DNA from 3 places in the Nocardioides sp. JS614 genome. Region 1 is predicted to be linked to each of the others. Evidence: predicted binding sites of a transcription regulator. Region 1 holds the regulator's gene; each other region holds the start of a gene.
What was found. Region 1 encodes LexA, which represses DNA repair genes until DNA is damaged. Its sites were predicted from a motif close to TCGAACANNTGTTCGA; they were not measured.

Region 1 (10,190 bases):
CTGTGGCGGGCAGACGTAGGTAGGCCCCGGATCCTCGGGGCTCCCCGAGCTCAGGCACCTGACGTTCCTGCTCAGGCTGCGCGCGTGACACGACCCCTATGTCAGGTGCGGCCACCAGCAACGCAGTCGGGCCCGCCACCTCGCGGTGACGAGCCCGACTGACGTACCGAACGATCAGCTGCAGCCGCTGGTACTGCCGCAGCCCTCGCAGACGTAGCAGGAGCCGGCGGGGCGCATCTTGGTGCCGCAGGTGAAGCACAGCGGGCTGTCGACGGCGGTGCCGGTGATCTGCTCGAGGAGCTCGGCGGAGGTGTGGGCCGTCTTCACAGGCCCTGCCTTCACCTCCGGGGTCTCGACAAGCTCGACCACCGGTGCCTCCTCGACCACCGTGGCTTCCTCGATGTCGTGGTCGTGGTCGGCGATCAGCTCGGCGGCGGAGCCGGTCTCCTCGATGGGCTCGTACGAGCCGGTCTCGAGGTAGCGCTGACGCTCGTCGGCGGAGTAGATCCCCAGGCCCTGGCGGGTCTCGAAGTCGAGGTAGTCCAGGGCGAGGCGGCGGAAGATGTAGTCCATGATCGACTGCGCCATCCGCACGTCCGCGTCGTCGGTGAGGCCGGCCGGCTCGAAGCGCAGGTTGGTGAACTTCGAGACGTAGGTCTCCAGCGGGACGCCGTACTGCAGGCCGATGCTGACCGCGATCGAGAACGCATCCATCACGCCGGCCAGGGTCGAGCCCTGCTTGCCGAGCTTGAGGAAGATCTCGCCCAGCTCGCCGTCGTCGTGGGCACCCGAGGTCATGTAGCCCTCGGCGCCACCCACCGTGAACGAGGTGGTGCGCGAGACGCGGGACTTCGGCAGCCGCTTGCGGGTCGGGGCGTAGACGATCTTCTCCACGACCTTGGTCGGCTCGCCGGCCGCAGCGTCGGTGCCCGCGTCGGCCTTCTTGGCCTTGGCGTCGGCCAGCGGCTGGCCCACCTTCGCGTTGTCGCGGTAGATGGCGGTCGCCTTGAGGCCGAGCTTCCAGGACTGCAGGTAGATGTCCTCGACGTCCTCAACGGTGGCCGTCTCCGGGAGGTTGACGGTTTTCGAGATCGCACCGCTCAAAAATGGCTGGGCGGCGGCCATCATCCGCACGTGACCCATCGGCTTGAGCGAGCGAACGCCCATCGCGGTGTCGAAGACCTCGTAGTGCTCGGTCCGCAGGCCCGGGGCGTCGACCACGTGGCCGTGCTCGGCGATGTAGGCGACGATCGCCTCGATCTGCTCGGGCTGGTAGCCGAGCTTCTTCAGGGCCCGCGGGACCGTCTGGTTGACGATCTGCATCGAGCCGCCGCCGACCAGCTTCTTGAACTTGACCAGCGAGAAGTCCGGCTCGATGCCGGTCGTGTCGCAGTCCATCATGAAGCCGATGGTCCCGGTGGGCGCGAGCACCGAGGCCTGCGCGTTGCGGAAGCCGTGGGTCGCGCCGAGCTCGATCACGTCGGCCCAGGCCTGGGTGGCGAGCTTGTGCACCTGGCTGTCGGTGATGGCGAGCGTGCGGACCGTGTCGTTGGCGGCCTGGTGCTTGCGCATCACCCGCTTGTGGGCCTCCGCGTTGCGGGCGTAGCCGTTGTAGGGGCCCACGACACCGGCCAGCTCGGCCGAGCGCTTGTACGACGTGCCGGTCATCAGCGAGGTGATCGCGGCGGCCATCGCGCGACCACCGTCGGAGTCGTAGCCCAGGCCCATCGCCATCAGCAGCGCGCCGAGGTTGGCGTAGCCGATGCCGAGCTGGCGGTAGTCGACGGTGGTCCGGCCGATCGCCTCGGTCGGGAAGTCCGCGAAGCAGATCGAGATGTCCATCGCGGTGATGATCACCTCGACGGCCTTCGCGAACAGCTCGGCGTCGAAGGTGTCGTCGTCCTTGAGGAACTTCAGCAGGTTCAGCGAGGCGAGGTTGCACGAGGAGTTGTCCAGCGACATGTACTCCGAGCACGGGTTGGACGCGGTGATCCGCCCGGTCTCGGGGTTGGTGTGCCAGTCGTTGATGGTGTCGTCGTACTGCAGGCCCGGGTCGGCGCACTCCCACGCGGCCTGGCTGATCTTGCGGAACAGCTCACGGGCGTCGACGCGCTCGATGACCTCGCCGGTCTTGCGGGCGCGCAGGCCGAAGTCGGTGCCGTCCTCGACCGCACGCATGAACTCGTCGCTGACCCGCACCGAGTTGTTGGCGTTCTGGTACTGGACCGAGGTGATGTCCTTGCCGCCGAGGTCCATGTCGAAGCCGGCGTCGCGCAGCGCGCGGATCTTGTCCTCCTCGCGCGCCTTGGTCTCGATGAACTCCTCGATGTCGGGGTGGTCGACGTCCAGGACGACCATCTTCGCCGCGCGCCGGGTGGCGCCACCGGACTTGATGGTGCCGGCGGAGGCGTCGGCGCCACGCATGAACGAGACCGGGCCCGACGCGGTGCCGCCGGAGGAGAGCAGCTCCTTGGAGGAGCGGATCCGGGAGAGGTTCAAGCCGGCGCCCGAGCCGCCCTTGAAGATGAAGCCCTCCTCCTTGTACCAGTTCAGGATCGAGTCCATCGAGTCGTCGACGGAGAGGATGAAGCAGGCCGAGACCTGCTGCGGCGACGGGGTGCCGACGTTGAACCAGACGGGGCTGTTGAAGGAGAAGTACTGGTGCACGAGCAGCCAGGTCAGCTCGTGTTCGAAGACCTCGGCATCGCCGACCGTGGCGAAGTAGCCGTGGTCGACGCCGGCCTTGGTGTAGGTCTTCACGACCCGGTCGACCAGCTGCTTGAGGCTCCACTCGCGGGCGTCGGTGCCGACCGCACCGCGGAAGTACTTGGTGGTGACGATGGTCGAGGCGTTGACCGACCAGGTGTCGGGGAACTCCACGCCGCGCTGCTCGAAGACGGTCTCACCGGTCTTCCAGTTGGTCTGCACGACGTCGCGGCGCTCCCAGGTCAGCTCGTCGTACGGGTGCACCCCCTCGGTGCTGAAGACCCGCTCGATCTTCAGGCCGGTCTTGGCGCCGGTGCGCCCGCTCACGGTCTCGGTCATCCCTCTTTGTCCCGTCTCTCGAGGTGGTGTTGCTTCGATCATTGCCCTGAGCACCGACACCGCTCGGGTGAGCGGCCGGGCTCGATGTGGTGCGCCCGGCGCGTGCAGCTTCCCCACTACACACGCCGGGCGGTCTGGGGTCAGCCCGTCGCGACGGGCTGAGGTGGGGCCGGCTCCGTGGCCGGCACCGTCACCGGCTCGATCGCGACGGCCGGGCGCTCGGCGCGCAGCATCGCGATCTCGTCCTCGAAGTCGTCGGCCGACTCGAAGGCGCGGTAGACGCTGGCGAAGCGCAGGTAGGCGACCTCGTCGAGCTCGCGCAGCGGACCCAGGATCGCCAGGCCGACCTCGTGGGCCGGGACCTCGGCCGCCCCGTCCAACCGGAGCGCGTCCTCGACCGCCTGGCCCAGGCACGCGAGCTGGTCCTCGGTGACCGGACGGCCCTTGCAGGCCTTCCGGACCCCGGCGACGGCCTTCTCCCGGGTGAACGGCTCGGACGCGCCGGAGCGCTTGAGCACGGTCAGCTGCATCAGCTCCACGGTCGTGAACCGCTTCGCGCAGGCCGAGCAGGTACGCCGGCGGCGGATCGATCCGCCGTCGTCGGCGACTCGCGAGTCGAGGACCCGGGTGTCGGTGTTGCGGCAGTACGGACAGTGCACGGGTCACTCCTCTCCGGTGGGCTGCGCAGGGGTCGCCGAGAATCCCCAGGAGGGGTGGGCGCGGGCTGTGGATATCGGGGGTTCCGCTGTGTACAACAAGGGGCGAGCTGTGGGTCTTCCACCCTGGACCTGTGAGTCGCCGAGGCGCTTCTGGGGACTAGATGTGGATAACTACACCGTTGTAAGTACTAGATGTAGTGGTAACCGTACGCCCGGCCCCCAGGGCTGCGCAAGTAGCCCGCGGAAGTTCTTGCGGCGATCGCCGGCCACGCGGCAAACCTGCAGGTCAGGGCCCCTCCGGGCATCGGATCGGGGGGCTCGCGAGGGCGTGTCGCGGCCTCGTCCCCCGCCGTCCCCGGACCTGCTGCCGGGCCCGGGCGCCGCGCCCGGGAAGCCCCTCGGCGCGGCGGTCGGTGCGGCGGTCGGTGCGGCCGGCCGATGCACGATCCGCCCCCGGATAGACCACCCGCACGGGTGGTTTATCGCTCCACCAGTCCGGGGCAAGACAACCAAGACGGTCGTGAAAGGGCCGCAGCACAAAGGGCCCCAGGACAATCGAAGACAGGAGAGGTCACCCCCGATGACTGCAGGGATTGCACCGAGCCGTTCCGACGAGACCATCCGTCTCTTCACCCTCCGCTCCGCCGCCGACCCGGCAGAGCGGGCCGAGATCGAGGACCAGCTGATCCGCCTGAACATGGCGGTGGCCGTGGACGCGACCCGTCGCTTCCGCGGGCGCGGCATCGCCACCGACGACCTCGAGCAGGTCGCGTACGTCGGCCTGGTCAAGGCGGTCAAGGGTTTCGACCCGGACCGCGGCCACGACTTCTTGAGCTTCGCGATCCCGACCATCCGCGGCGAGGTCCGCCGGCACTTCCGCGACCTCGGCTGGACGGTGCGCCCGCCCCGCTCCATCCAGGAGGCGCAGACCAAGATCATCGCCTGCGAGGGCGAGCTCTACCAGCAGCTCGGCCGGGCGCCGCGCCCCTCGGAGATCGCCGAGCACCTCGGCCTCGACCGCGACCTCGTGGTGGAGGCGCTCGGCGCCAGCGGCTGCTTCGCGCCGGCCTCGCTCGACGCCCCCGCGCACGAGGGCGACGACGACCCGATCGGGCGCCGCCTGGGCTTCACCGACGAGGGCTTCGACGTGGCCGAGGCCCGCGCGGTGCTCGCGCCGGTGCTCGCGAAGCTCTCGAAGCGGGAGCGGATCATCGTGGAGATGCGCTTCTTCCGCGGCTGCACCCAGGCCCAGATCGGCGAGGCGATCGGCGTGACCCAGATGCAGGTCTCGCGGCTGCTGACGCGGCTGATGGCCCGGCTGCGCGAGGAGCTGAACGTCACGCTCGCCGCCTGAGCCTCGCCGTCTGAACCTCGCCGCCTGAGCCCGGCCCCGGGCCGATCCGTGCGGCCACCGGCGTGCGCCGCGCGCACCGGCCCCGGGTGGCCGGAGGGCGACCGGGGATCGGCGACAATGGCGCGGTGGCAGGCAGGGCGACGGGGAGCACGGCGGGCAAGCGCGCGGGATCGCGTCGCGGGCCGCGGCGCCGGGCCCGGTTCCAGCCGGCGCTGCTGCTGCTCGCACTCGGGATCACCGCGTGCATCGTGGCGTGGGGCTACCTGGTGTACGCCGCGATCGACTTCGGCTCGACCGCCCGCGGCGGTGACCGGACGGCGTGGTGGTTCCTGGCCCTGGCCTCGGTCGGCGCCGTGGCCTGCCTGTTCGTCGGCCTGATGCTGCTCGCGCGGGTGCTGCGCCGGCTCGGCATCACCGGCGGCCCGCCGCCGCGCTCCGGACCGGCCCCGGCCGAGCCGGCCGCCGAGGACGATCGCACCCGTCCCATCGGCGGACGCCGCGCCGCCCGCTGAGGCCACGGCCGCGCTCGCACGGGGCCGGTCCGCCACGAAACTCGTGCCTGGACGACGCAGCTTCATCGTCCAGGCGCGAGGTTCATCGGCCGACCGACGAAACTGGGCGCGGCCCCGGCACCCCACCAGGACGCCGCGAGGGGCGGGGCCACCAGGCCCCGCCCCTCGTCTTCCCCGGCTCGTCAGCCGGGGTCGAGGCGGCTGACGATGTCTGTGTGGGCCTGCGTGGGCCTTGGTGTGGGTCTGTGAGGGCGCCTACTCCACCGGCACCAGGAGGCGCTGGCCGGCGACGACCATGCCGGAGTCGAGGGCGTTGAGCCGCTGGATCCGGTCGACCATCGCGCGCACGTCGCCGTCGTCGGAGAGGCCGGCGGCGATGTCCCAGAGCGTGTCGCCGGTGCCGACCATCACCACGCGGGTGGGCTCCGGGTGGCCCGACTCGCCGGTGGCGACCGAGCCGCCGGCCAGCACGAAGCCGATCGCCAGGATCGCGAGCACCGCGACCGCGAGCACCACCAGGCGGCCACGGCGGGTCAGCCGGACCGCGCCGCGGCGGGCGGCTGCGGAGCGCACCACCCGAGCCGGGTGGGCGGGAATCGTCATCGTGCTCATCGTGACCTCCTGGGGAAGCGGCGGTCTGCCTGGGGTCCTGCTCTCTCGACGTCAGTTCTAGTGGTGGCCACCGACAGTCCCCGCGGGACGGTCTGGACCAGGCACTCGATCAGACGTTCGATCGAACATGTGTACGACGATAGAGCACGTGTTCGAACCGATCAAGGAGCGACACGAACATTTGTTCGATGGCCGCGGGGCGGCCCCGCGACGGTCCTCAGCGGCCCTTCGCGATCGCCCGACGGCCCTGGGCGGCGAACAGGCCGGTGGCACGGGCGGCGACGGACGGCGCGAGGGTCGTGGCCCGCACCAGCCCGCCCCGCCAGGCCGGGACGGTGCGCACCACCCGGCCGGTCCCGAGCAGCCCGACCGCGGCCGCGGCGACCTCCTCGACGGTGAGGATCCGCCCGCCGGAGTGCACGAGCGCGGCGCCCAGGCCCCCGGGCGTCTGCGCGTCGAGCATCGCGGTCCGCACGCCGTCCGGGCACAGGGCGTGCACCCGGACCCGGCGCGGGGTCTCCGCGGCCACCGACATCGAGGCGGAGACGATCGCGGCCTTGGTGGCGGCGTACACGCTGTAGCCCGGCACCGGGCCGAGGCCCGCGAGCGAGGCGGTGTTGACGACGTCGCCGCCGCGCGGGCCGAAGGCGGCCACCGCGGCCCGCATCCCCCACAGGGTGCCGAGCAGGTTCACCTCGACCACCCGCCGCACGGCCTCGTCGGTGAGGTCGCCGATCAGGCCGTCGTCGCCGACCCCGGCGTTGTTGAACCAGGCCGCCAGCTCGCCGTGCCGCATCGCCGCGGCCGCCGCGGCGCGGTGCGCGTCCGGGTCGCGTACGTCGAGCCCGCGCCCCTCGGCCGCGCCGATCTGCTCCGCGCAGGACCGCGCCGCCGCCTCGTCCACGTCGCCGACGACCACGGCGTACCCCTCCGCCACCAGCCGCTCGGCGATCCCGCGCCCGATGCCGCGCGCCCCGCCCGTGACGACCGCGCTGCGGCCACTCGCCCCGCGCCTGCTTGAACCTCGGAGTGCACCCATGGCCGCAGTCTGGCCGACACGCCGTTCGAACAGGTGTTTGAACCCGACGGCCGAGATGGCTACCGTGCTCCCATGGCCACGCCCCAGACCGGCAAGAAGACCCCGTCCCGCCGCGTGAGCGAGCTGCCCGACGGACCGCCCGACGCCACCGGGCTGACCCCGCGCCAGCAGCGGGTGCTCGCCCACATCAAGGACTCCATCGAGAAGCGCGGCTACCCGCCCTCGATGCGCGAGATCGGGGAGGCGGTCGGGCTGACCAGCTCCTCGAGCGTGGCCCACCAGCTGAAGACCCTCGAGGAGAAGGGCTTCCTCAAGCGCGACCCGCACCGCCCGCGTGCCCTGGAGGTGTTCCTGCCCGAGGTGATGGCCGCGCGCCGGTCGATGTCGGCGGCCGAGGAGTCCTCCTTCGACGAGACCGGGGTCGGCGACGCGCTGCCCGCGGCGCAGTACGTGCCGGTCGTCGGCCGGATCGCCGCCGGCGGCCCGATCCTCGCCGAGGAGCGGGTCGAGGACGTCTTCCCGCTCCCCCGCCAGCTGGTCGGCGACGGCCAGCTGTTCCTGCTGGAGGTGCGCGGCGACTCGATGATCGAGGCCGCGATCTGCGACGGCGACTACGTCGCGATCCGCCAGCAGCCCACCGCCGAGAACGGCGAGATCGTGGCGGCCATGATCGACGGCGAGGCGACGGTCAAGACCTTCCAGCGCAAGGACGGAAATGTGTGGCTGCTGCCGCACAACCCGGCCTACGATCCGATCGACGGCACCCATGCCACCATCCTCGGTAAGGTGACAGCGGTGCTGCGACGGGTCTGACATCGACCGGACGTCGGGGAATTACCTGAGCAGACCCTGGTGTTGATTCCGGGTGGAGCCCGGATGACTCAGGGAGGTTGCATGAACAACGCTGGTGCTGTGACGACAGCATCCGCGCTCGCCCGCAGCCGCCCGATGCCGCGGTGGGCGCGCGGCATCCTCGAGCTGGTCCTGATCCTCGCCCTCTGGGTCGTCTACAGCCTGGCCCGGCTCCTCGCCGACACCGACATGGGCCCGGCCCTGCGCCGCGCCGACGAGCTCTTGCACCTCGAGGGCCTGATCGGGATCCAGTGGGAGGTCCCGCTCAACCAGCTGTTCAGCGACCACCGGGTGCTCGGCCTGGCCGGCAGCTACTGGTACGCCACCCTCCACTACGTCGTCACCGCCGGCGTGCTGATCTGGCTGTGGCGGCTCGGCGCCGACCGCTATGGGCCCGCCCGCCGGGCCCTGGTGATCGGCACCCTGATGGGCCTGATGGCCTACATCTCGCTGCCGACCGCGCCGCCGCGCTTCATCGGTGGGTACGTCGACATCCTCAGCCTGCACGCGGCCGACGGCTGGTGGGGCGCTGACGCCTCGGCGCCCCGCGGCCTGGGCGGGCTGACCAACGAGCTCGCGGCCTTCCCCTCGCTGCACGCCGGCTGGTCGCTGTGGGTCGCGCTCGCCCTGCAGATCTACGCCACCCGCAAATGGGTGCGCGTGCTCGGCTGGCTCTACGCCCTGGGCACCGCCGTCGTCATCGTCGGCACCGGCAACCACTGGGTGATCGACGCGATCGTGGGCTGGATGGTCATCCTCGCGGGCTGGGCCGCGGCCGAAGCGATCGGCCGGGTCCGGCTCCGGCACGCCCTGGGCCACCTGCTGCGACGACTGCGCCGGCGCGAGCCCGGCCTGGTGCTCACGGCCGCACCGGTCCAGACCACCTCTCGCGATGACGCGGCGGCGCAGGCCCCGTGCCCCGATGACGCGGTGGCGCAGGCCGCCGGGCGGCTGGTCGACTCCGAGCAGTGACCCGGCGCCCCCGTCCGGAGTGACGGCCGGGTGAACATACGGTGCTCACACCGGTGAGCCCGTGCCCCGGCACCCGGTGCGTCGTTCATTGAGGCGTGACCACCCTCGATCGCCGTACCCTCCTCGCCACCGGCACCGCCGGCGCCGCGACGCTCGCCGTCGCCACCGGCCTCGACGGGCCCGCGGGCGCCGCCGCACCCACCGGCGCCGCGGACGACCCGCGCGCGAGCGGCCGGGTGTTCCGACACGGGGTCGCCTCCGGCGACCCGCTTCCCGACGCCGTGCTGATCTGGACCCGGGTGACGCCGACCGCCGCGAGCCGGCCGGGGTCGGGCCACGGCCCCCGGGTCGAGGTCCGCTGGGAGGTGGCGCGCGACGCCGACTTCCGCCGGGTGGTGCGCCGCGGCAGGTTCCAGACCGGGCCGAGCCGCGATCACACGGTCAAGGTCGACGTCACCGGGCTGGAGCCGGCGACCTGGTACCACTACCGCTTCCGGTACGACGACGCCGTCAGCCCGGTCGGCCGGGCCCGCACCGCCCCGGCGAGCGACGCCAGCCCGGACCACCTGCGCTTCGGCGTCGTGTCGTGCGCGAACCTGCAGGCGGGCTGGTTCTCCGCCTACCGGGGCCTTGCCGCGCGCGACGACCTGCACGCCGTGCTGCACCTCGGCGACTACCTCTACGAGTACGGCCCCGGCGAGTATGGCTACGGGATCGACGACGAGGACATCCGCTCGCACCAGCCGGCCCACGAGATGCTCACGCTGGCCGACTACCGCCAGCGGCACGCCCAGTACAAGCAGGACCCGGATCTGCAGGCGCTGCACGCGAAGTACCCGTGGGTGATCACCTGGGACGACCACGAGGTGACCAACGACGCCTATCGCGAGGGCGCCGAGAACCACAACCCCGACCTCGGCGAGGGCGACTTCCACCGGCGCCGCGCCCGGGCGCATCGCGCCTACGACGAGTGGATGCCGGTGCGCATGGACGGCACCGCCGGGCTGCGCGACGGCGACCGGTTGTTCCGGCGGCTGCAGTTCGGCCGGCTGGCGGAGATCAGCATGCTCGACCTGCGCACCTACCGCGACGAGCAGGTCGCACGCCCGCTCCCCGAGCCGCTCCCGGTGGCCGACGCGGCGGTG
Region 2 (10,190 bases), 2.2 Mb from region 1:
GGTGCGTCTCGTCGAGCGGCACCTCGTCGGACCCCGAGCCCGACACCCGGACCTCGAGACCCGCGCCGAGCACCTCGGCCTCGATCTCGTCGCGCATCGACAGGGCCAGGCCGAGCGAGTCGAAGCCCGGCCCGAGGTTCGCGGAGGTGGCCGGGACCGACACCCGGACCGGCCCGTCGACGAAGGTGACCACGCCGGCCCGTTACGCGAGACCGGCGGCCTGCGCCGCGGCGGTCACCTCGGCGTCGATCACGGTGTCGACGATGCTGTTCCCGCTCTCGGTGAAGCCCTCGAGCGCGGTCGCCGTGTCCTTGAGACCGTGCCCGGTCACCGTCACGACGACCGTGCTGCCGCGGTAGTCCTCGCCGGCCGCGAGCTCCTCGAGCAGGCCCGCGATGCCGGCGGCCGACGCGGGCTCGACGAAGACGCCGTCCCGGGAGGCCAGCTCGCGCTGGGCGGCCAGGATCTGGCCGTCGCTCACCGCAGCGAACCGGCCGCCGGACTCGTCGCGCGCCGCCGCGGCGAGCTTCCACGATGCGGGGTTGCCGATCCGGATCGCGGTCGCGCGGGTCTCGGGGTCCGGGAACGGCTCACCGGTGACCAGGGGTGCCGCCCCCTCGGCCTGGAAGCCGCGCATCACGGGTCTCTTGGTGGCCCGGCCCCAGTCGGCGTACTGGGTGTAGCCGAGCCAGTACGCCGAGATGTTGCCGGCGTTGCCGACGGGTAGCAGGTGGAAGTCCGGGGCGTCGCCGAGGAAGTCGACGATCTCGAACGCCGCGGTCTTCTGGCCCTCGAGCCGCACCGGGTTGACCGAGTTCACCAGCGCGACGGGGTAGTCCCATGCGAGGCCCTTGGCCAGCCCGAGGCAGTCGTCGAAGTTGCCGCGCACCATGATCACCTGGGCGCCGTGCAGGATCGCCTGGGCCATCTTCCCCGCGGCGATCTTGCCCTCGGGCACCAGCACGAGGGGCTTCAGCCCGGCCTTCGCGGCGTAGGCCGCCATCGAGGCGGACGTGTTGCCGGTCGAGGCACAGACGACCGCCTCGGCGCCCTCGTGCTTCGCGACCGAGATCGCGGCGGTCATCCCGCGGTCCTTGAAGGACCCGGTCGGGTTGCCGCCCTCGACCTTGAGCCAGACGTCGGCGCCGGTCCGGCCGGAGAGCCACTCCGAGAAGACCAGCGGCGTGCCGCCCTCGCGCAGCGTCACCGCCACCGTGTCCTCGGGGATCTGCAGCAGCTGCCGGTACTCCTCGATCACACCGCGCCACTGGTGGGTGGGCGTGAAGCCGGTCGGATTCACTCGGTCGCCCCCTCGACACGCATCACGGACGTCACCTCGCGCACGATGTCCATCTCGCGCAGGTGCTCGACGGTGGCGCGCAACGCCGCGTCGGTCGACTCGTGGGAGACGACGACCAGCTGCGCGTCGGCTCCCCGACCCTCCTGCCGGACGGTCTGGATCGACACGCCGTTCTCGGCGAACGCCGTCGCCACCGAGGCGAGGACGCCGGCGCGGTCGTCGACGTCGATCGCCACGTGGTACCGGGTCAGCGTCTCGCCCATCGGCAGCACGGCGCGGTCGGCGTACGCCGACTCGCCGGCGCCGCGGGTGCCCGCGAGCCGGTTGCGCGCCACGGTGACGAGGTCACCGAGGACCGCCGACGCGGTCGGCGCACCACCGGCCCCGGGGCCGTAGAACATCAGCTGGCCGGCGGCCTCGGACTCGACGAAGACGGCGTTGAACGCCTCGCGCACCGAGGCGAGCGGGTGGTCGCGCGGGATCATCGCCGGGTGCACCCGGACCGCGACCGCGCTCTGCCCGTCCTCGGTCACGCGGAGCTCGCAGATCGCGAGCAGCTTCACGACGCTGTTCATCTCACGCGCGGACTGGACGTCGGCGGCCGTGACCTCGGAGATGCCCTCGCGGTGCACGTCCGAGGCGGTGACCCGCGAGTGGAAGGCGAGGGAGGCCAGGATCGCGGCCTTGGCAGCGGCGTCGAAGCCCTCGACGTCGGCCGTCGGGTCGGCCTCGGCGTACCCGAGCTCCTGGGCCTCCTCGAGCGCCTCGGCGAAGCCGGCGCCCGAGCTGTCCATCCGGTCGAGGATGAAGTTGGTGGTGCCGTTGACGATGCCGAGCACCCGGGTCACCCGGTCTCCGGCCAGCGACTCGCGCAACGGGCGCAGGATCGGGATGGCCCCGGCCACCGCAGCCTCGTAGTAGAGGTCGCGGCCGGCCTTCTCCGCCGCCTCGAACAGCGTCGGCCCGTCCTCGGCCAGCAGCGCCTTGTTCGCGGTGACCACCGACTTGCCGTTCTCGAGGGCGGCAAGGATCAGCGAGCGGGCCGGCTCGATGCCCCCGATGACCTCGACCACGAGGTCGACGTCCTCGCGGGTGACGAGCGCGGTGGCGTCGGTCGTGATCAGCTCCGTGGGGACCTCCACCTCGCGCGGCGCCTCCGGCCGGCGTACGGCGACGCCGGCCAGCTCGACCCGCGCACCGACCCGGGCTGCGAGGTCGTGCGCCTGCTCCTCGAGCAGCCGGACCACCTGCGACCCCACGGACCCGCAGCCGAGCACGGCTACTCTCAGCGCCTTCTCTGCGGCGAGCTTGTCGCTCTCCATCACTGATCACCCATGTCCGTTGCCAACAGGTCGTCCTCAGTCTCCCGGCGAACCACGACGCGCGCGACTCCGTCCCGCACCGCGACCACCGGCGGACGCAGCGCGTGGTTGTAGTTGGAGGCCATCGAGCGACAGTAGGCGCCGGTGCCGGGGACGGCCACCAGGTCGCCGGGGCGGACGTCGGCGGGCAGGAACTCGTCCTTGACGACGATGTCACCGGCCTCGCAGTGCTTGCCGACGACCCGGGCGAGCACGGAGCCGCCGATCGTCGACGGCCGGGAGGCCAGCGTGCAGGAGTAGTCCGCGTCGTACAGGGCGGTGCGGATGTTGTCGCTCATCCCGCCGTCGACGGAGACGTAGGTGCGCACCGCCCCGCCGTCGAGCTGGACGGGCTTCACGGTCCCGACGGTGTAGACGGTGCACATCGCCGGACCGACGATCGCGCGACCGGGCTCGATCGACAGGCGCGGCTCGGGGATGCCGAGGGCCCGGCACTCGTGCTCGACGATCTTGGTCATCGCAGGTGCCAGCTGCGCGGGTTCGGCCGGGTCGTCCTGCGTCGTGTAGGCGATCCCGAACCCGCCGCCGAGGTCCATCTCGGGCAGCGTGACCCCCAGCTCCTGGGAGATCCGCGCCTGCAGGGCCAGCACCCTGCGGGCCGCGACCTCGAACCCGGAGGAGTCGAAGATCTGGCTGCCGATGTGCGAGTGCAGGCCGAGCAGGTCGATCCCCGGCGCGGCCTCGGCCCGGCGGGCCGCCTCGAACGCGTCCCCGGAAGTGATCGAGAACCCGAACTTCTGGTCCTCGTGCGCGGTGGCGATGTACTCGTGGGTGTGCGCCTCGACGCCCGCCGTCACCCGGATCATCACGCGGGCGGGCAGGCCGCTGTCGGCGGTGATCATCTCGAGCCGGGCCAGCTCGTCGAAGGAATCGACGATGATCCGCCCGACTCCGGCCGCGAGCGCGCGGCGCAGCTCGGTGACGGTCTTGTTGTTGCCGTGGTAGCCGATCCGGGCCGGATCGAAGCCGGCCCGCAGCGCCACGGTGAGCTCGCCGTTCGAGCACACGTCGAGGCACAGCCCCTCCTCCTGCACCCAGCGCGCGACCGTGGTGCAGAGGAACGCCTTGCCGGCGTAGAAGACGTCGTACGCCGCGAATGCGTCGCGGAACGCCCGCGCACGCATCCGGAAGTCGGCTTCGTCGAGGACGTAGGCCGGGGTGTTGACGTTCGCGACGACGTCGGGGACCGACAGGCCGCCGACGTGCAGGACGCCGTCGACCTTGTGCGCGGTCGACGACCACAGGTGCGAGACCAGGGCGTCCGGATCTGCGGGCGCCTGCAGCCAGGCGGGACCGCGGAGGGCGCCGGGCGCGTGCGCCCAGCCGGCTTCGTGGCTCATCCGTCCTACATCCGCTCGGGTGCGGAGACCCCGACCAGGTCGAGGCCGTTGGCCAGGACGGTGCGGGTGGCCGCGACGAGCACGAGCCGGGCGCGGTGCAGGTCACCGGCTTGCTCATCGCCCATCGGCAGCACCCGGCAGTTGTCGTAGAACCGGTGGTAGACACCGGCCATGTCCTCCAGGTAGCGCGCCACCCGGTGCGGCTCGCGCAGCTCCGCGGCGGCGGCGACCACCCGGGGGAACTCCGCCAGCGCGCGCAGCAGCTCACCCTCCTTGGGGTGGGACAGCAGCGCCGGGTCGAAGTCACCGGTCGACCAGGCGATGCCGAGGTCCTCGGCGTTGCGCAGGATCGAGGCGATCCGGGCGTGGGCGTACTGCACGTAGAACACCGGGTTCTCGCTGGACTGCTTGGTGATCTCGGCGATGTCCAGCGTGAGCGGCGAGTCGGCCGGGTAGCGGGCGAGGGAGTAGCGCAGCGCGTCGGTGCCGATCTCGTCGATCAGCTCCTCGAGGGAGACGATCTCGCCGGCCCGCTTCGAGAGGCGCACCTCCTCGCCGCCCCGGACGATCTTGACCAGCTGGCCGATCAGCACCTCGATGTTGCGCTCCGGGTCGTCCCCGGCGCAGGCGGCCATCGCCTTGAGCCGGCCGACGTAGCCGTGGTGGTCGGCGCCGAGCAGGTAGATGCAGCGGTCGAAGCCGCGCTCGCGCTTGTTCACGTAGTAGGCGGTATCGCTGGCGAAGTAGGTCAGCTCGCCGTTCGACCGGATCAGCACCCGGTCCTTGTCGTCACCGAAGTCGGTGGTCCGCATCCACAAGGCACCGTCGTCCTCGTAGAGGTGCCCCTGCGCCCGCAGCTTGTCCAGCCCGGCCGCGACGTCATCGCTGTCGTGCAGGCTGCGCTCGGAGAACCACACGTCGAAGACGGTGTTGAACCGGGCCAGCTGCTCCTGCTGCTGGGCGAGCTGGAGCGCGTAGCCCTGCTCGCGGAACGCGACCAGGCGCTCCTCGTCGGGGAGCTCGAGGATCGCCGGGTCCTCGGCGACGATCTGCCGCGCGAGGTCCGCGATGTAGCCGCCGTGGTAACCGTCATCGGGGGTCGGCTTGCCGAGCGCGGCGGCCTCGATGGACGCACCGAAGAGGTCCATCTGGTTGCCGCGGTCGTTGATGTAGAACTCGCGGGTCACGGTGGCCCCGCCGGCCTCGAGCACGCGGGAGATCGCGTCGCCCACGACGGCCCAGCGGGTGTGGCCCAGGTGCAGCGGCCCGGTCGGGTTGGCCGAGATGAACTCGACGTTGACCCGCTCGCCGCGCAGCACGTCGGTGTGCCCGTACGCCGCGCCGGCGTCGACGATCTCAGCCGCCACGATGCCCTGGGCACCGGCGGCGACCGTGATGTTGAGGAAGCCCGGGCCGGCGATGTCGACCCCGGCGATGCCGTCGGTCTGCTCCAGGCGCTGCTGGACCAGCGTGGCCAGGTCGCGCGGGTTCATCCCGGCCTTCTTGCCCAGCTGGAGGGCGACGTTGGTGGCGTAGTCGCCGTGCTCCTTGGATCGCGGACGCTCCACCGTCACGTTCGCAGGGACGCCGTCGGGGAGGGTGATCGCACCCTCGTCGGACAGCGTCGTCAGTACGTCGACGATCGCGGTGGAGAGCTGCTCTGGAGTCACCGGTCCAGGGTATCGGCGCCCGGGCTCGCGCCTCGCACCGATATCCGCCCTGGGACGCGACCGGTCGATTGCGCGTCCGTCCCGCGTCGGTTGTAGGGTGACGGCGCAGCCTCGCCGCGCGGGGCCGCTGCCTCCGTAGCTCAGGGGATAGAGCACTGGTTTCCGGTACCAGGTGCCGCAGGTTCGAATCCTGCCGGGGGCGCTTTCTTCTTTCCACGGTCGGGCGTGGTCCCCTCCCGCGGCGTCGGCCCTTCACTGGACCACGGTCCGATCCGGTCTCGTCCTCATTGGCCCGCCACCAGCTGGCCGAGGCGGGGCACACCGCCGAGGGTCGAGCAGCGAACGCCAGCGACGGACTCGACGACCCGGGCGGCCGAGCTCCGGCCTTGTGGTCGGCATCTGGTTGCGGTCTCGGCGGCAAACGGGACAGGTGCGCGTCGGGTCGCGGTGTGCTCCCGGGTCACCAGCCAACCCCTCTGGCCGTGCTCGAAAATGGTTTCGATCACCTGTTGATTTTTCGAGCACATGTTTGATATCATGTTCACACGCAACACTTCTCGGGAGCGTCCTATGACCGCACTGGCCCAGCCACGACACCAGGTCTCCCGCGCCCTCGCCCAGGTCCATGCCCTGCTCGACGAGATCACCGAGGCGTCCTTGTGGTCGATGGACCCGGCCGAGACCGCCGCCACCCTGGTCGAGGCCACCCGGGCGTGCGCCCGGGTCGCCGAGCTCGAGGCCCGGGTCACCACCCACGCCACGAGCGTGGAGGTCGCCGAACGGGCCGGGGCGACGTCGCTGACCTCCTGGTGGGCCCACGCCACCCGACAGACCCATGGGACCGCGGCCGCCAAGACCCGGCTCGCCGCCGGTCTGGGTCGGCACGGCCTGGTCCGTGACGCGCTGGCGGCCGGGCAGGTGCTGGTCGACCAGGCGGCGGTGATCATGACCGCGGTCGACGCCCTGCCCGACGACGTGGACCCGGTCCTGGTGGAGGAGGCCGAGCGGCACCTGATCGGCCAGGCCGCCCACTTCGACGCCCACGCGCTACGCCACCTCGGCAAAGGGCTCCTGCACGTCATCGACCCCGACACCGCCGACGCCCACTACGCCCGACTCCTCGACGCCGAAGAACGCGCCGCCACCCACAGCACCCGGCTCACCCTGACCGACCACGGCGACGGCACCACCCGACTCCGCGGCACCCTGCCCACCGCCCAAGCCCAAGCGCTGAAGAAGCAGCTGATGGCCTTCGCCGCCCCCAAACACCGCGCCGCGGTCAACGGCGGCCTCGGGGAGCGGCTGCCCGGCCCCGAACGGCTCGGCCGGGCCCTGTGCGAATGGATCGAGCGCTACCCCACCCACCGGCTCCCCCACGCCGGCGGCGTGTCGGCCACCGTCGTGGTCACCATCCCGGTCGAGACCCTCCTCGGCGGCCTCGAACCCGGCGTCCTGGACACCGGCACCACCATCTCACCCAGCCAAGCCCGCCGCCTCGCCTGTGAAGCCGCGATCATCCCCATGATCCTCGACGGCGACTCCCAGCCGCTGGACGTCGGACGCCGACGCCGGTTCCACACCAAAGCCCAACGCCTCGCGATCGCCCACCGCGACCAGACCTGCACCGCCGACGGCTGCGACTGGCCCCCCGGCCTGTGCCACATCCACCACAACAACCCCTGGGCCGCAGGCGGCTCGACATCCGTCAAAGACGGGCGGTTGCTGTGCCCCAAACACCACACCCGCGCCCACGACCCCACCTACCGGATGACCCAACTCCCCGGCGGCAAGATCGCCTTCACCAGACGGACATAGACCGACCCTCGGCCCGCCGCCACCACCCGACGACCACCGACGACGACCACCACCCGCCGGCGGACACCCGACGGCCACCACACCCCCGCAACCGCGGCGACCCGCCCCGGAGCGGGCGAGGCTTGACGGATGGCGACGGCGGGTCGATGCTCCGTGGGCGCACCGGCCGTCGATCCGCTGACGTCCCGCGTCGATCGGCATGGGATCGGGACCGTAGCGAGCGATTCCGGCCGAGTGGGGCGATGAAAACGGCGACTTCACCGAGGGGTTACGCACGGGTAGGAAATCGGCCGGATTGGTCTTGACCGGCGGCGTCTTTCTCGCTTCGCCCCCTCCCCAGCGATCGAGCACACACGCACAATCGTGGCCAGAAACCGCTCGGTGGGACCACCGACATGGGATCAGACAAGCCGCGGCCGACGGGGAGGGACGCAGCGGCTCCGGCAACGAAAGCAGGACACGCAGTGAACATGTCCCTCAAGAGGGCGATCACCACCCTCACGGTCTGCGCAGCCGGCCTCGCCGGCGCCCTCGTGACCACCACGCCCGCCGACGCGCACAAGGCCTCGGACGGGGATCGCCTCGTGAAGACGAACCTCGGCTACAAGGGCACGGCGTACGGCACCAAGGTGATCATCGACGGCGTCGAGATCCGCAACGCCAAGGAGGCGTTCGCACAGCAGCGCTGCACCCGCTACGCGGGCCGCACCGTGCTCAAGAACTCGACGCTCTCCCTTCCCGACAACGAGCTGGTCAAGGTGTCGGCGGCGACCAGCCACACCGAGACCTACGCGAAGGACGGCCTGAACGGCGTCCGCGGCACCAGCACGATCGCCGACCTCGCCCTGGGCGGCGAGTTCCAGGGGACCCAGACCCCGACCCTGTCTCTCAAGGGCCTCACGTCGGTCGCCGACGCCTTCCGCAAGGCGGACGGCACGTTCGGCCACCAGGAGTCCTTCAGCTTCGAGGGTCTGAGGATCGAGAACCTGCCTGAGCAGATCCCCCAGGAGCTGCAGGACCTGCTGGACATCCTCGGGTCCACCAGCAGCGACCTCGTCACCCAGGTGCTCGAACTGCTCACCTCCGTCACCGGGAACACCATCGAGATCCCGGGTCTCGGCAGCATCGGCCTGGCCGGGGTGAAGTCCGGCTCCGCCGGGCCGCACTCCGCGGCGTCGCAGACCTACGCGCTGCGGCTCCTGGTCAACGCGACCGGGCACGACACCGTCATCACCCTCGGCCGGGCGCGCACGGCGATCTCCGAGCCGGTGCCGGCGGGCGTCTTCCACTCGCGGGCGATGGGCCTGGAGATGTTCGGCGGCAACGATCTGCTCCGCCTCGGCGGCCTGCAGGAGCAGTCGCTCAACTGCTCGGGCAGCAACGGCAAGGTGAAGACCCACAAGATCGCCGACGCCCGGGTGCTCGGCGGCCTGGTGAACCTGACCGGCATCGAGTACCGGCTGATGGGTGACCAGTTCCGCAACGGCTCGGCCAACGGCTTCGTCGCCAGCAAGATCGGCTCGCTCGACATCCCCAGCCTCGGCCTGGTCATCGACGGGATCACCTCGAAGGTCGCGATGCGCAAGCCGCAGGACACGACCAAGGTCAAGCGCGTCATCACGACCGGTCTCGCCAAGATCACGCTCGACGGCGAGGAGGTCAAGCTGCCCAAGCCGGGTGAGACGGTCGACCTCGGCGACGGCAACACCCTCCAGTACCGCGTGGTCAAGCAGAACTGGACCGGCGCAGAGGTCAAGGCGCTGGTGCTGACCCTGCCCGGGCTGATCCCCGGCGGCTCGATCCTCGAGCTGGGCTGGGCCGGCGGTCACATCATCCCGAACTGATCCACCGTTCCCTCGGGTCGAACGCTCCACCTCCGACGCTCGGGCACTGCTGTCCTCCGGGTCAGCAGTGCCCGATCGTCGCGTCGTTCCGGGCCGCGTTGCCGAGCCGGCGGGCCATGCCGACGTTCGGCAGCACCACGCTCGCGCCGCCGATGCTGCCGATCCCGCCCTGCACGACGCAGGTGGTGATCTTGTGCGGGTCGACGTGCGCGACCACCTGGGCCAGCCGGAACAGCTCGACCGGTGAGAGGTCGGTGTAGAGGTGCTGCATCACCGACAGCACGCCTCGCTCGATGAAGCCGGGGACGTGGGCACGCGCCCGCACCCTGGCCTGGATCCCCCGCAGCACCCGCTGCTGGTTGGCCGACCGGTCGAAGTCGCCGCGGATCAGGTTGTGCCGGATCCGCGAGAACGCCATCGCGTCGTACCCGCCCAGGTGGATCCTGCCCTTCCGGAAGCCCTTCGGCTTGAGGTAGGTGTCGTCGAAGGCGACGGGGTTGTCGACGGTGATGCCGCCGATGTCCTTGACCATCGCCTGGAAGAACTTGAACCGGCTCACGAACACGTAGTCGGGCTGGACGCCGACCAGGTTGCCGACGGTCTGCCCGAGCAGCTGGGGGCCGCCGAAGTAGAGGGCGGCGTTGATCTTCTCGAAGCCGTGGCCGGGGATCGAGACCCACGAGTCGCGGGGCACGCCGATCGCCGAGGCAGCACCGGTGCGGGTGTTCATCCCGATCAGCTGGAGGGCGTCACCGCGGGTCCGGGTCATGTCGTGACCCGGCCGGGCATCCGAGCCGACCGCGAGGATCCAGACCACGTCCGGGGTCAGGTCGACGCCG
Region 3 (10,190 bases), 2.3 Mb from region 1:
GACGGCGGCGAGGGTGGTCATCGTCGCGGCCTTGGGGGTGGCTGCCTGCTCGGCCAGGTGCTCGGCTGCCTGACGACCTCCGCCGTACACGCTGGCGGTGTCGAGGCCGAGCAGTTCGCGCAGCATCGGGTGGGCTGAGTCCATGGCCTTGGTGAGGGTGAACTGCCCGCCCACGACCGCCTCACAGATCAGCGCCTCGGCTCCCTGCGGCGCGGTCTTGCGGGCGAGGAACTGCCGCAGCCAGTCGCGGCGTACGACCTCGGCGCTGGCCCACGCCTTGTTGTTGGCGATGACGCGCCGACGTTCCTCGCGGGCCGCTTCGGCGGCTTCCTCCTCGTCGGCCTCGCCATCGCCGGTCTTGTGGGTTCCGGTCCGGTAGTTCCAGCGCTGGACGAGTCCAGCCGCCGCCGGATCACGACAGATCCACGTCGGCTTGAACACCTGCACCGGCTCGTCGTCCGACTCGTCGTCCCCGTCGGTGGTCTCGTTGTCGGGGTACTCCCACTCAGCGACGACCACGACCGCCGCTCCCGGCACGGTCGGCCAGTCGTCCTCGGCGATCGCCTCGCCGTCGGCGGCTCGGACGTGGTCGTCCAGCCGAAGCCCGCGGGCGTCCCGGACCTCGTCCGGGTCGAGCACGGGGAGGCCCTCGGCCCGGAGCCGGTCGACCTCGGCCAGGAGGGCGGCGCGCTCGGCGGCCTCGTCGCGGAGTCGCTGGGCCACGTGGGAGAGGGGGCGGCTGAACTGCATGGCGCGCTCGAGTCGCTCGACCGCCTCGGCGTCGTGCTCGAACTCGGCGAAGATGGCAGCCTCGTCGAGCGTCAGGTCACCGGAGACGACACGAGCGCGGGTCTGCTCCTTGTCGACGATCGCCAGCGCCGCGTTCACGCGGTTGCGGGGCAGGGCCGCGCGCTTGGCGATCTGCGCGGCGCTCACGCCGACGAGCGCGAGTTGCTCGACACCGCCGACGATCTCGCTGTCGCGCATGGCGGCGCGGTGCAGGTTCTCGACCATCTGGTCGGTGATCCGGTCAGCCTCGTCGGGCTTCGGCACGACCTGCGCCGGGATGTCGGTCAGGCCGACCTCGGCGGCGACGACGGTACGTCGCTGGCCGCGCAGGACGACGTACGCGCCGTCCTCGTCGGCGTACACCGTCACCGGCTCCAGAACGCCGCGCTCCTTGATCGAGCGGGCGAACTCCTTGGCGTCGGCGTGCAGGTCGGTGCGGACGTTCGCGCCGATCTTGATCTTGCTGGGGTCCAGGCGGACGAACTGCGAGTCGCTCATCGTGTCTCCTTCGGTTGGTTGAGCGGTCAGGGGCAGACTGCGAGCCGGTTGGGGCTCCCCGCTGCTGTGGGCGCCGGGGCTGTGGAGAGACGCCCCGGAAGCGACCCCGCTCGACCTCCTCGCTGCTTCCTCGGTGCAGCGGTCCTCACTGCGTGCATGGGGTGTGGCGCCAGGTGTCCGCTCGCTGTGGCTCTCGCGCTTGAAGGGCGCATGGGAACCGAAACCGCGAAGGCGCTGCGGGCACGAAGGCGGGAGTCGCGTGCACAGATTGACCGGCTGATCGCGAAGGCACATGAACGTAGTCCGCTCGGTTCGGTACGGCGGGCGCGAGTCGCCGAGAGCGCCCGCCTTGCCCGGCGCCGGATCAAGGCGCTCGCCACCACCCACGAGGCGGCCGCAGCCATCGAGGTCGAGATCGGCCGGGCACTGCTGCGAGTCGTCGAGCAGGGCCTGTCCCGCAACGAGGCGTTCGAGCTGGCTGGACTGCGCCGCCACCTCGGTCGCCGTTACCTGGCCGCGGCCGAGGGTGCCCAGGTCGCGGCCAAGGCCGGTTTCTCCACAGACCCGGTCGCGCCGGCCCATCCCGAGTACGGCCGGCGCGACCGTGGCACCGACGGCAGCCGCTCGGTCGCCGACGTACCGGAAGGGAAGAACTGATGCAGCTCGCTCACGCAGTCACGCTCGCCGAGGCCCGCTCGTACGTCGCGGCCCTCGCCGACAACGCCCGCACGTTCGACGCGTCCGTGGAGTACGAGCACGTCCTCCTCGAGCTCGACACCATCCACGGCGGCGAGGTGCCGCCCACCACCGAGGTCCTCACCGACAAGAGCGACGTCCTCTACACGGTCGCCGAGGCGGCGATCGAGGAGCTCGTCGACCACGGCGTCGACGGCCTCCAAGTCGAGCTGATCCTCGCCAGGCTCGAGGACGCCCGGGCCCTGGACCGTCCGTGATGTACGGGACGAACGGCCGGCAGCTTCGAGAGGAGCTCACGACCCTCCTGCGGCAGCACCGGATCCAGCAGCGGCTTGGTGGGCCTGGCTCTCAGTCGATTCCGGTGACGACGACACCTGAGCAGCGCGAGGATCTCGGTCAGCTGATCCAGCGTTACCGGTACGCGGCGCTGGCGTGGTGCCTTCACGCAGTCGTGGCGGCGGACCCGCGACCGGGTCTCCAAGATACGTCGTCGCGCGGGCCGGCGGAGGAACTGCGGTTCCGGCTGACGCGCAGCATCAACATGTCGAACGCTGGCATGCCATCGCTCGACGATCTGTCCAAGCCGCAGGACTTCGCGATGGTCGAGAGCTGGCGACAGGTCGCTCGAGCCGCGGTCTTCGGCGAGCACGACTTCCCCGGCCTCATGGACCAGGGCCGGCTTTCCTACGCCGAGCGCATGACCGTCCTCAAGGACGCGGCTGAGGTGACGCGAGGCCTGGTCGTGCTCGACAAGCGGTACGAAAACATCCCCGGCTGGATCCCCATCCGGGAGCGCGCACGCCTCGACCGAGTTGCCCAGGCCTGCGCCACCTTCGCCCGTGACGTCGAGCCGGACTACTCGGTCGACCACAAGGGCTGGCGCCCGCCATCCGCCACCATCGACGGCGGACCTCTGCCCGGGATCGGCGGCGTGCTCCAGGCCGAGCACAACATGCTCGTTCACCTGTCGAAGTTCCCAACCGCGCTCAACCTGCGACGGGTCATGGACGGCCAGCGGATTGTCTCCCACGAGGCAGCCCGGCGCGCGCCAAACGTCGCGCCCGAACTGATCGAGAAGTGGCTCGAGCGGGAGCAGACCTACAAGCGGCTAATCGACGAGACCCGAGACGTCGGCGGTTTGATCGGCCACGGGGGACTCGCCGCGGCAGAGGCCGCCAACGCTGTCAGCCGACTGCGGCGGGTTCACGTCGATGAGATCTCGACGCCGGAGCCGTTGCGCGACCTCGACAAGCTGTTCACAAGGACCGACGCCCGCGTGGCGGCCATCATCGAGCAGGGTGTCGCCGAGCGGCTCTACTTCGTCAGCGTTAAGGCGCCTCGGATCGTAGACGGCACTGGCCATCTTGTGAGCCCTGGCCGAGAGCGATACGTCCCGATCCACTTGCCGGTCCAGACCGATCTGCTCGCGACCACCAGGCATCAGCTGCAACCGCCTCCCGTCGCGCCCGTTGCACCCACCGCGGCGAACGACGGCCGCGATCTGCTGAATGAGTCGATCCATCACCGACCCCCGCCGAGGTCAGGCCCCAATGCTGCTCGGTAGCTGGCAGAGGCGCGGGCGGCTCTCCTTCCACAAGCGCTGTGAAGGCCGCAACCCCTACTCCTGGGGCTGCGTCTCCCGAGGCTTGGGCTTCGGGTCGCGCCCAGTCACTTCGCGGAACCCCTCTGGTGTGCCGCACTTCTTGATGAGGTGCTTCACATAGGCGCGGGTGTACCGGTACGACTTGGTCGGCTCGTCGTACTCGCACCAGTCCGGGTTCGTGCGTTCGGGGTTCTTCGCACCGCCGGCGGGGCGGGCCTTGAGGTTCTTCCACGCCTGGGTGAAGTGACTCATGTTGAAGACGAAGGGCAGACCAGCCTGGACCTCGGCGGCAGCTGCCTTCGGCAAGAGCCTGCCCAGGCCCGAGACCGGCTGCTTCCGGTCGCGGATGATGACCTGACCCTTGCGCCCCATCTCCTCGACGGCCGTGCGCTCCTCGTCAGTCATGTCGCTCAAGTGGGTGAACTGGATGGCGACTGCATCGGGGTCCTTAGGGGCCAGCTCTACCGCTGCTCGGAGCCGGAACTCATAGCGCGGATCGGAGGTGACCGCTACGTCCAGTCCCGACTCGTACTCGGTCAGGAACCCCTCCAAGTAGTTCGGCAGCGTCTTTCGCAGACGTCGGAGTGCCTGCTCTCCTTGCGGCGTAAAGGTTCCGACGAAGAGCGGGATGCGTAGGCGGAGCGCGAGGGACTGGTCGTGTCCGAACTGGGTCGTCAGTTCGTCTTCGTAGTTGAGGAGGTGGGCGTGGGCATGTCCTGCCAGAGCGACTACGAGCGCGACGTCGGCTGCAGCGTGTCGGTGCTCCAGGCGGTTCCGAAGACGGATGAAAAGTGCAATGTTCGCGCGGACAGGATCCACCGGGTCTGGCCAGTGCTCCTTCATGCTGCGCTCGAGCTCCCAGCACTTCGGCTCTCCGTCGATCTTGACCAAGCGGTTCTTCCGAGTCGGGTCCCAGTACCGGAAGTCAACACCGTCGCGGAGAAACACAGCATGGAGGAGGTAGAGCCACGCCATATGCATATGGACCGTGAAGCCCTCGAAGGCCCTGTTCTCGGCGGGGTCGTTATAGAGGCGGACAGCGAGGCAAGCTTCTTCGATGCTCGCGTCGAGCGTGCCCTGCCATCGTGGGGGACGGGCCATGGTTACGCGAACGTTCCTTCGTACTCGATGACTGCGCATGCTGTGGCGAGGCCCACAGATTGGATCCGCCGGAAGAACTCTCCAGTCCGGCGCTGCCGGAGGTCGCGCTGCTCTTCGTCGTGCGTCGCCGACGCGTAGTTCAACACTCGGTCAGAGCCCCTCAAAGAAGTCCTCGTTGATCCGGTTGATCGTGGCAACCTTGATCGCCTCGACGCCGACGCCGTGGTCGATCATCAGGTCGACGAGCTCCTCGCCGTTGATCAGAACGACCCGGACCCCGCGTCCGTCAAGCTCTCGTGTGGCGGCCGGCGTGAAGGTGCTGGTCGTCAGGAACACGCCCCGGTCAACCTTGCCCGACATGGCCCCAAGGAAGTTCCGCATCTCCTCGGACCCGACTGTGTTCCCGGCGCCGTAGCGCTTGGCTTGGACATAGATCCGGTTGAGGCCGAGCTTGTCTTCCTCGATTACCCCGTCGACGCCGCCGTCGCCCGTCCTGCCGGTGTGCCGCATCAGACCGAGCCCGCCGTAGCCCATGGCTTCGAGCAGCTTGAGGACCAGGCGCTCGAAGGCCGTGGCCTCGATGGAGCGGACCTTCTCCAGCAGTTCGCTGGCGAGTACGACACGGGCGTCCGCCTCGGCCCGTGCGATCAGGTCGTCGGGTGACTCGTCTTCGGCTGCTGAGGAGGGCTGCTCGGCCGAGGAAGATCGGGCGGCCTTCTTGCTTCGGTACTTGTCGTAGAACTCGCGGTACTCCGCGAACTGCTCCAGGGTCGAGTTCCGGATCTCGCCGGGCGTCGCCAGAAGGGCCTGCCCTCGCTCAGTGATCTGTACGCGGCCGCGCTGCGGCCGGTCGACGGCCCGTGCTTTGAACAGGTAGGTCACCGACCAATGGACCCGGTTGGCGACGAGGCTCATGCCCGAGGTGATCGTCTGACGGCGGTCGTCGTCGCTGAGCGAGAGCCGGTCGGAAAGCTCCTCGGTCAGGTCGCGCATGGCGCGCACGCGGCCATCGGCCAGGGTCTCCAGCACCGGCCGCATCAGACTCTGGTAGTCAGGGATGGCCACCCCCGCATGATGGCAGTCGGATCCGACGGTTCCCGAGTGTTCGGCGGAAACCGTCGGCCCGTCCTGCGAGAATCGCCCGCGTGAGCCAGATGACCGAGGCAGCCGGCAAGCCGGCCGATGAGCCCACCGCCACCTACGGCCTTGCTCATCGGCGGCGAGGGGGATACCAGTGACTGTGACGCATACGATCGTCGAGGAGCTGGTGGTGAAGTCGCGGCATCGTGTCAAGACCTACGGCGAGGTCCTCACTCCGCGTCACATGGTCGACCGGATGCTCGACTTGGTGCGCGATGAGCTGGAGGCCGGCCCCGACTTCGTCGACAAGACCTTCCTCGAGCCGGCGGCCGGGGACGGCAACTTCCTCGTCGCGATCCTGCACCGCAAGCTGCGCGCGGTCCAGCAGCGGTACCCACATGAGGAGTGGCCTGAAGCCTCCCTGTTCGCCCTCGCCTCGATCTACGGCATCGAGCTGCTGGAGGACAACCATCGGGACGCCAAGGCGGTCATGCTGGCGGAGTTCTTGCATTTCCACGACGAGCACGAGATCCCTTGCGGCCCGGATACGGAGCAGCGACAAGCCGCGACCTTCCTGATCGACACGAACATCGTGCGCGGCGACACCATCACCGGACTGACCCCCGAGGGCCTGGACATTCAGTTCTCATGGTGGAACCGGGTCGCTGGTGCCCGCGGGACGGTCCAGCGCGAGCCGTTCACGCTCGCCTCCCTGCGCGACAGCGCCGCACTTGACCTCGCCATGGACTTCACGGTCTACGAGACCTACGAACCGTGCCGGATCGACCGGGTCCACCTGGAGGCGAAGTCTGGTGCCTAGCCCGAAGATCAGCACCTACCGCGAGATCGTCCCTCTCATCTACTCGTGGCGGACTCCTGACGTCCCCAAGTACGCGGGCTGGGAGAAGATCGGCTACACCGAGCAGGACAGCGCGGAAAAGCGCATCGACCAGCAGGCCAGCCAGATGTCCATCACCAAGGAGAAGGTCTGGTCTCGACGCGCGCTGTACACCACGGAGGCCGGCGGGCGGTTCACGGACAAGGACTTCCACGAGTACCTGCGCCAGCAGGGGGTCCAGCGAGAAACCACCCCCAAGCGGACCGAGTGGCACAACCTCGCGGCAGCGCCGAAGAGGTCGCTGGACTACTTCAACGAGTTCGCAGGGCAGGACTTCGCTGACTTCCAGGCCGATGGAGTGGACGACTACGTCCTGCGCCCTGAGCAGCAGGCCGCCGTCGATCAGGCGCTGGCCGCCTTCGCCGCGCACGACGAGGTTCTGTGGAACGCGAAGCCCCGGTTCGGCAAGACGCTGACCACCTACAACCTGATGCGGAAGCTCGACGTCCACCGGGTCCTCATCGTCACCAACCGTCCTGCGATCGCGAACTCCTGGTACGACGACTTCATGCGCTTCATCGGCCACCGGACGACCTTCAAATTCGTCTCGGAGTCGCCGTCTCTGGAGAACCGCTCTCCGATGAGTCGGGAGCAGTGGCGCGCCCACTCACGCGAGCACGGCGATGCGGACCCGCGCATCGTCGAGTTCGTCTCGCTGCAGGACCTCAAGGGGTCGCAGTACTTCGGCGGCAACTACCCCAAGCTCAAGCACGTCGCCGACTTCGAGTGGGACCTGCTGGTCATTGACGAGGCCCATGAGGGCATCGACACCGACAAGACCGACGTCGCCTTCGACCAGATCACGCGCGCCCGCACGCTGCACCTGTCGGGCACACCGTTCAAGGCGCTGGCCAAGGGCAAGTTCGGCAAGGACCAGATCTTCAACTGGACATACGAGGACGAGCAGACCGCCCGCCAAGAGTGGGCCGACGCCTCCCAAGAGAACCCGTACCAGGCACTGCCGAAGCTCAACCTGCTGACCTACCAGATCTCGCGGATGATCACCGACCGCCTGGCCGAGGGCGTCGCGCTCGAGGAGGACGAGGCGAACATCGACTTCACCTTCGATCTCAACGAGTTCTTCGCGACCAAGGACAACGGCTACTTCGAGCACGAAGCCGAAGTGATCCGGTTCCTCGACTGCCTAGCGTCCAACGAGAAGTACCCGTTCTCCACCCCAGAGCTGCGCGATGAGATCCGACACTCGTTCTGGCTGCTCAACCGGGTCGCCTCCGCCAAGGCGCTGCAGAGGCTGCTCAAGCAGCACGAGGTGTTCAAGGACTACACGGTGGTTCTGGCTGCCGGCGACGGACGCTCCAACGACGACTCCGACCTGGTCGCGGTCGGCAAGTCGCTGGACAAGGTGCGCACCGCCATCGCGGAGGCCGAGGAGTGCGATGGGAAGACGATCACGCTGTCGGTCGGTCAGCTGACCACAGGCGTCACGGTGCCCGAGTGGACCGCAGTGATCATGCTGTCCGACATGTCCTCGCCGGCGCAGTACATGCAGGCGGCGTTTCGTGCGCAGAACCCGTGCACGTTCGAGCGCGCCGAGCACGTGTTCCAGAAGCAGAACGCCTACATCTTCGACTTCGCGCCTGAGCGGACGCTGAAGATCTTCGACGCCTTTGCCAACAACCTGCACCCGAACCCGTCTGGCGACCCGGGGGTGCGGCTGGAGAACATCCGTACGTTGCTGAACTTCTTCCCGGTCCTGGGCGAGGACTCCGAGGGCCGGATGATCGAGCTCGACGCGTCCCAGGTCCTGACGTTCCCACAGGTGTTCAAGGCCCGCGAGGTGGTGCGTCGCGGATTCCTGTCGAACCTGCTGTTCGCCAACGTGGCTGGCATCTTTCGCTACTCCGCGCACGTCAAGGAGATCCTCGACAAGCTGCCCACCGCGAAGCAGGGCAAGACCAAGAAGGGGGAGCCGATCGAGATCCCGCACCCGCCGCCGGTCACCGACCCCGACGGCAACGTCCTCCCGACCGGCCTCGCGTCCGTCATCAACCCCAAGGTCGAGGAGCTCGGCAAGCCGGTCTGGCGGACCGAGGACATCCCGATGCCGGAGCCAGACGTACCCGTGCACACCATGGCCACGAAGATCGCGAAGGCGGTCACCGAGCAGAGCCACGACAAGCGCGAGGAGCTTAAGGAAGCCTACGGACTCACCGCGGCCCAGGTCGACCGCGACGAGAAGCGCACCGAGCAGGCCGTGAAGGCGCAGGTCGAGCGTGCTTACACCGAGCACAACATTGCGAGCAAGCACCTTGAGGACGAACTGGAGAACGCTGCCACCGAGGCGGAGGCCGAGGCGATCCAGGCCAAGAAGGTCGAGCAGGACGAGGCGTTCAAAGCGAACATCCTGTCCATCGTCACCGAGACGATGGACTCGATCGTGCCCGAAGTGGTCACCCGCGAGGAGATCAAGTCCGAGCAGAAGCGGGCGAACCGGACGATGGACGACGCCCGCTCACACCTGCGCGGCTTCGCCCGGACGATCCCGATGTTCCTGATGGCATACGGCGACCGCGACATCCGGCTGGCGAACTTCGACGACTACACGCCCGACGACGTCTTCCACGAGATCACCGGGATCACCGAGGCGGAGTTCCGCGTCCTGCGCGACGGCCAAGAGATCACCGAGGAAGACGGCACCGTCACGAAGATCCCCGGGATGTTCGACGAGGCCGTCTTCGACCAGGCCGTCCAGGAGTTCCTGAACAAGAAGGAAGCACTGGCCGACTACTTCGACGACGCGCAGACCGAGAACATCTTCGCCTACATCCCGCAGCAGAAGACGTCCCTGGTGTTCACGCCGCAGCACGTGGTCAAGACGATGGTCGACATCCTCGAGGCCGAGGACCCAGGTGTCTTCGCCGACCCGGACAAGACCTTCGCCGACCTGTTCTCGACTGCCGGGCTGTACCTGATGGAGCTGGTGCGGCGCCTCGACACCGGCCTTGCCAATGCCCACCCTGACCAGGACGAGCGGATCAAGCACATCCTGACCTCACAGATCTTCGAGATGAGCCACAACGAGATCCTCCACCGCATCACCATCGAGGCAGTGTCGGGGGGTGTTCCCGAACGCAAGGAGTGGATCGAGAGGTCCGGACACTTCCGCGTAGGAAACCTCGCCAGGATGACGGCGGATGAGCGCAAGAAGGCCGTGAACGACATGTTGGGAGAGAACTGAGATGAACCGAAAGTTCGACGTCGTCATCGGCAACCCGCCCTACCAGGAGGAGGCCCAGGGCGAGGGAACTCGCGATACCCCGATCTACCACCAGTTCATGGACGCCGCATATGAGGTTGGCACCAAAGCCGTGCTCATCACACCAGCGCGATTCTTGTTCAATGCAGGCTTCACGCCGAAGGCATGGAACGAGAAGATGCTGGCCGACGAGCACCTGAAGGTGGCGTACTTCGAGTCCGACTCAAACCAACTATTTCCGGGTCTTACGGACCCCATCAAGGGCGGCATCGCCGTCACCTACCGCGACTCGGAGCGAACGCTCGGCC

Region 2: a site for LexA is predicted at 6,210-6,225, ahead of NOCA_RS25710 (HNH endonuclease signature motif containing protein). Genes of this name have one in related genera too.
Region 3: a site for LexA is predicted at 4,694-4,709, ahead of NOCA_RS09435 (DUF3644 domain-containing protein). Genes of this name have one in related genera too.

What each region holds. Positions count from the first base shown of each region.
Region 1 is NC_008699.1:4,029,563-4,039,752, forward strand. It holds gene NOCA_RS20745 (vitamin B12-dependent ribonucleotide reductase) at 175-3,045, opposite strand; gene nrdR (transcriptional regulator NrdR) at 3,186-3,704, opposite strand; gene NOCA_RS20755 (sigma-70 family RNA polymerase sigma factor) at 4,285-5,058, shown strand; gene NOCA_RS20760 (hypothetical protein) at 5,184-5,570, shown strand; gene NOCA_RS20765 (LysM peptidoglycan-binding domain-containing protein) at 5,826-6,182, opposite strand; gene NOCA_RS20770 (SDR family NAD(P)-dependent oxidoreductase) at 6,400-7,221, opposite strand; gene lexA (transcriptional repressor LexA) at 7,294-8,034, shown strand; gene NOCA_RS20780 (phosphatase PAP2 family protein) at 8,134-9,045, shown strand; gene NOCA_RS20785 (alkaline phosphatase D family protein) at 9,141-10,190, shown strand, end outside.
Region 2 is NC_008699.1:1,846,453-1,856,642, reverse strand. It holds gene thrB (homoserine kinase) at 1-193, opposite strand, end outside; gene thrC (threonine synthase) at 203-1,300, opposite strand; gene NOCA_RS10240 (homoserine dehydrogenase) at 1,297-2,622, opposite strand; gene lysA (diaminopimelate decarboxylase) at 2,622-4,022, opposite strand; gene argS (arginine--tRNA ligase) at 4,028-5,692, opposite strand; tRNA gene NOCA_RS10225 (tRNA-Arg) at 5,822-5,894, shown strand; gene NOCA_RS25710 (HNH endonuclease signature motif containing protein) at 6,263-7,507, shown strand; gene NOCA_RS10215 (hypothetical protein) at 7,978-9,351, shown strand; gene NOCA_RS10210 (LCP family protein) at 9,413-10,190, opposite strand, start outside.
Region 3 is NC_008699.1:1,679,837-1,690,026, forward strand. It holds gene NOCA_RS09415 (ParB/RepB/Spo0J family partition protein) at 1-1,287, opposite strand, end outside; gene NOCA_RS09420 (hypothetical protein) at 1,498-1,944, shown strand; gene NOCA_RS09425 (hypothetical protein) at 1,944-2,240, shown strand; gene NOCA_RS09430 (hypothetical protein) at 2,240-3,547, shown strand; gene NOCA_RS09435 (DUF3644 domain-containing protein) at 3,602-4,687, opposite strand; gene NOCA_RS09440 (restriction endonuclease) at 4,838-5,752, opposite strand; gene NOCA_RS09445 (hypothetical protein) at 5,922-6,587, shown strand; gene NOCA_RS09450 (DEAD/DEAH box helicase) at 6,580-9,864, shown strand; gene NOCA_RS09455 (Eco57I restriction-modification methylase domain-containing protein) at 9,866-10,190, shown strand, end outside.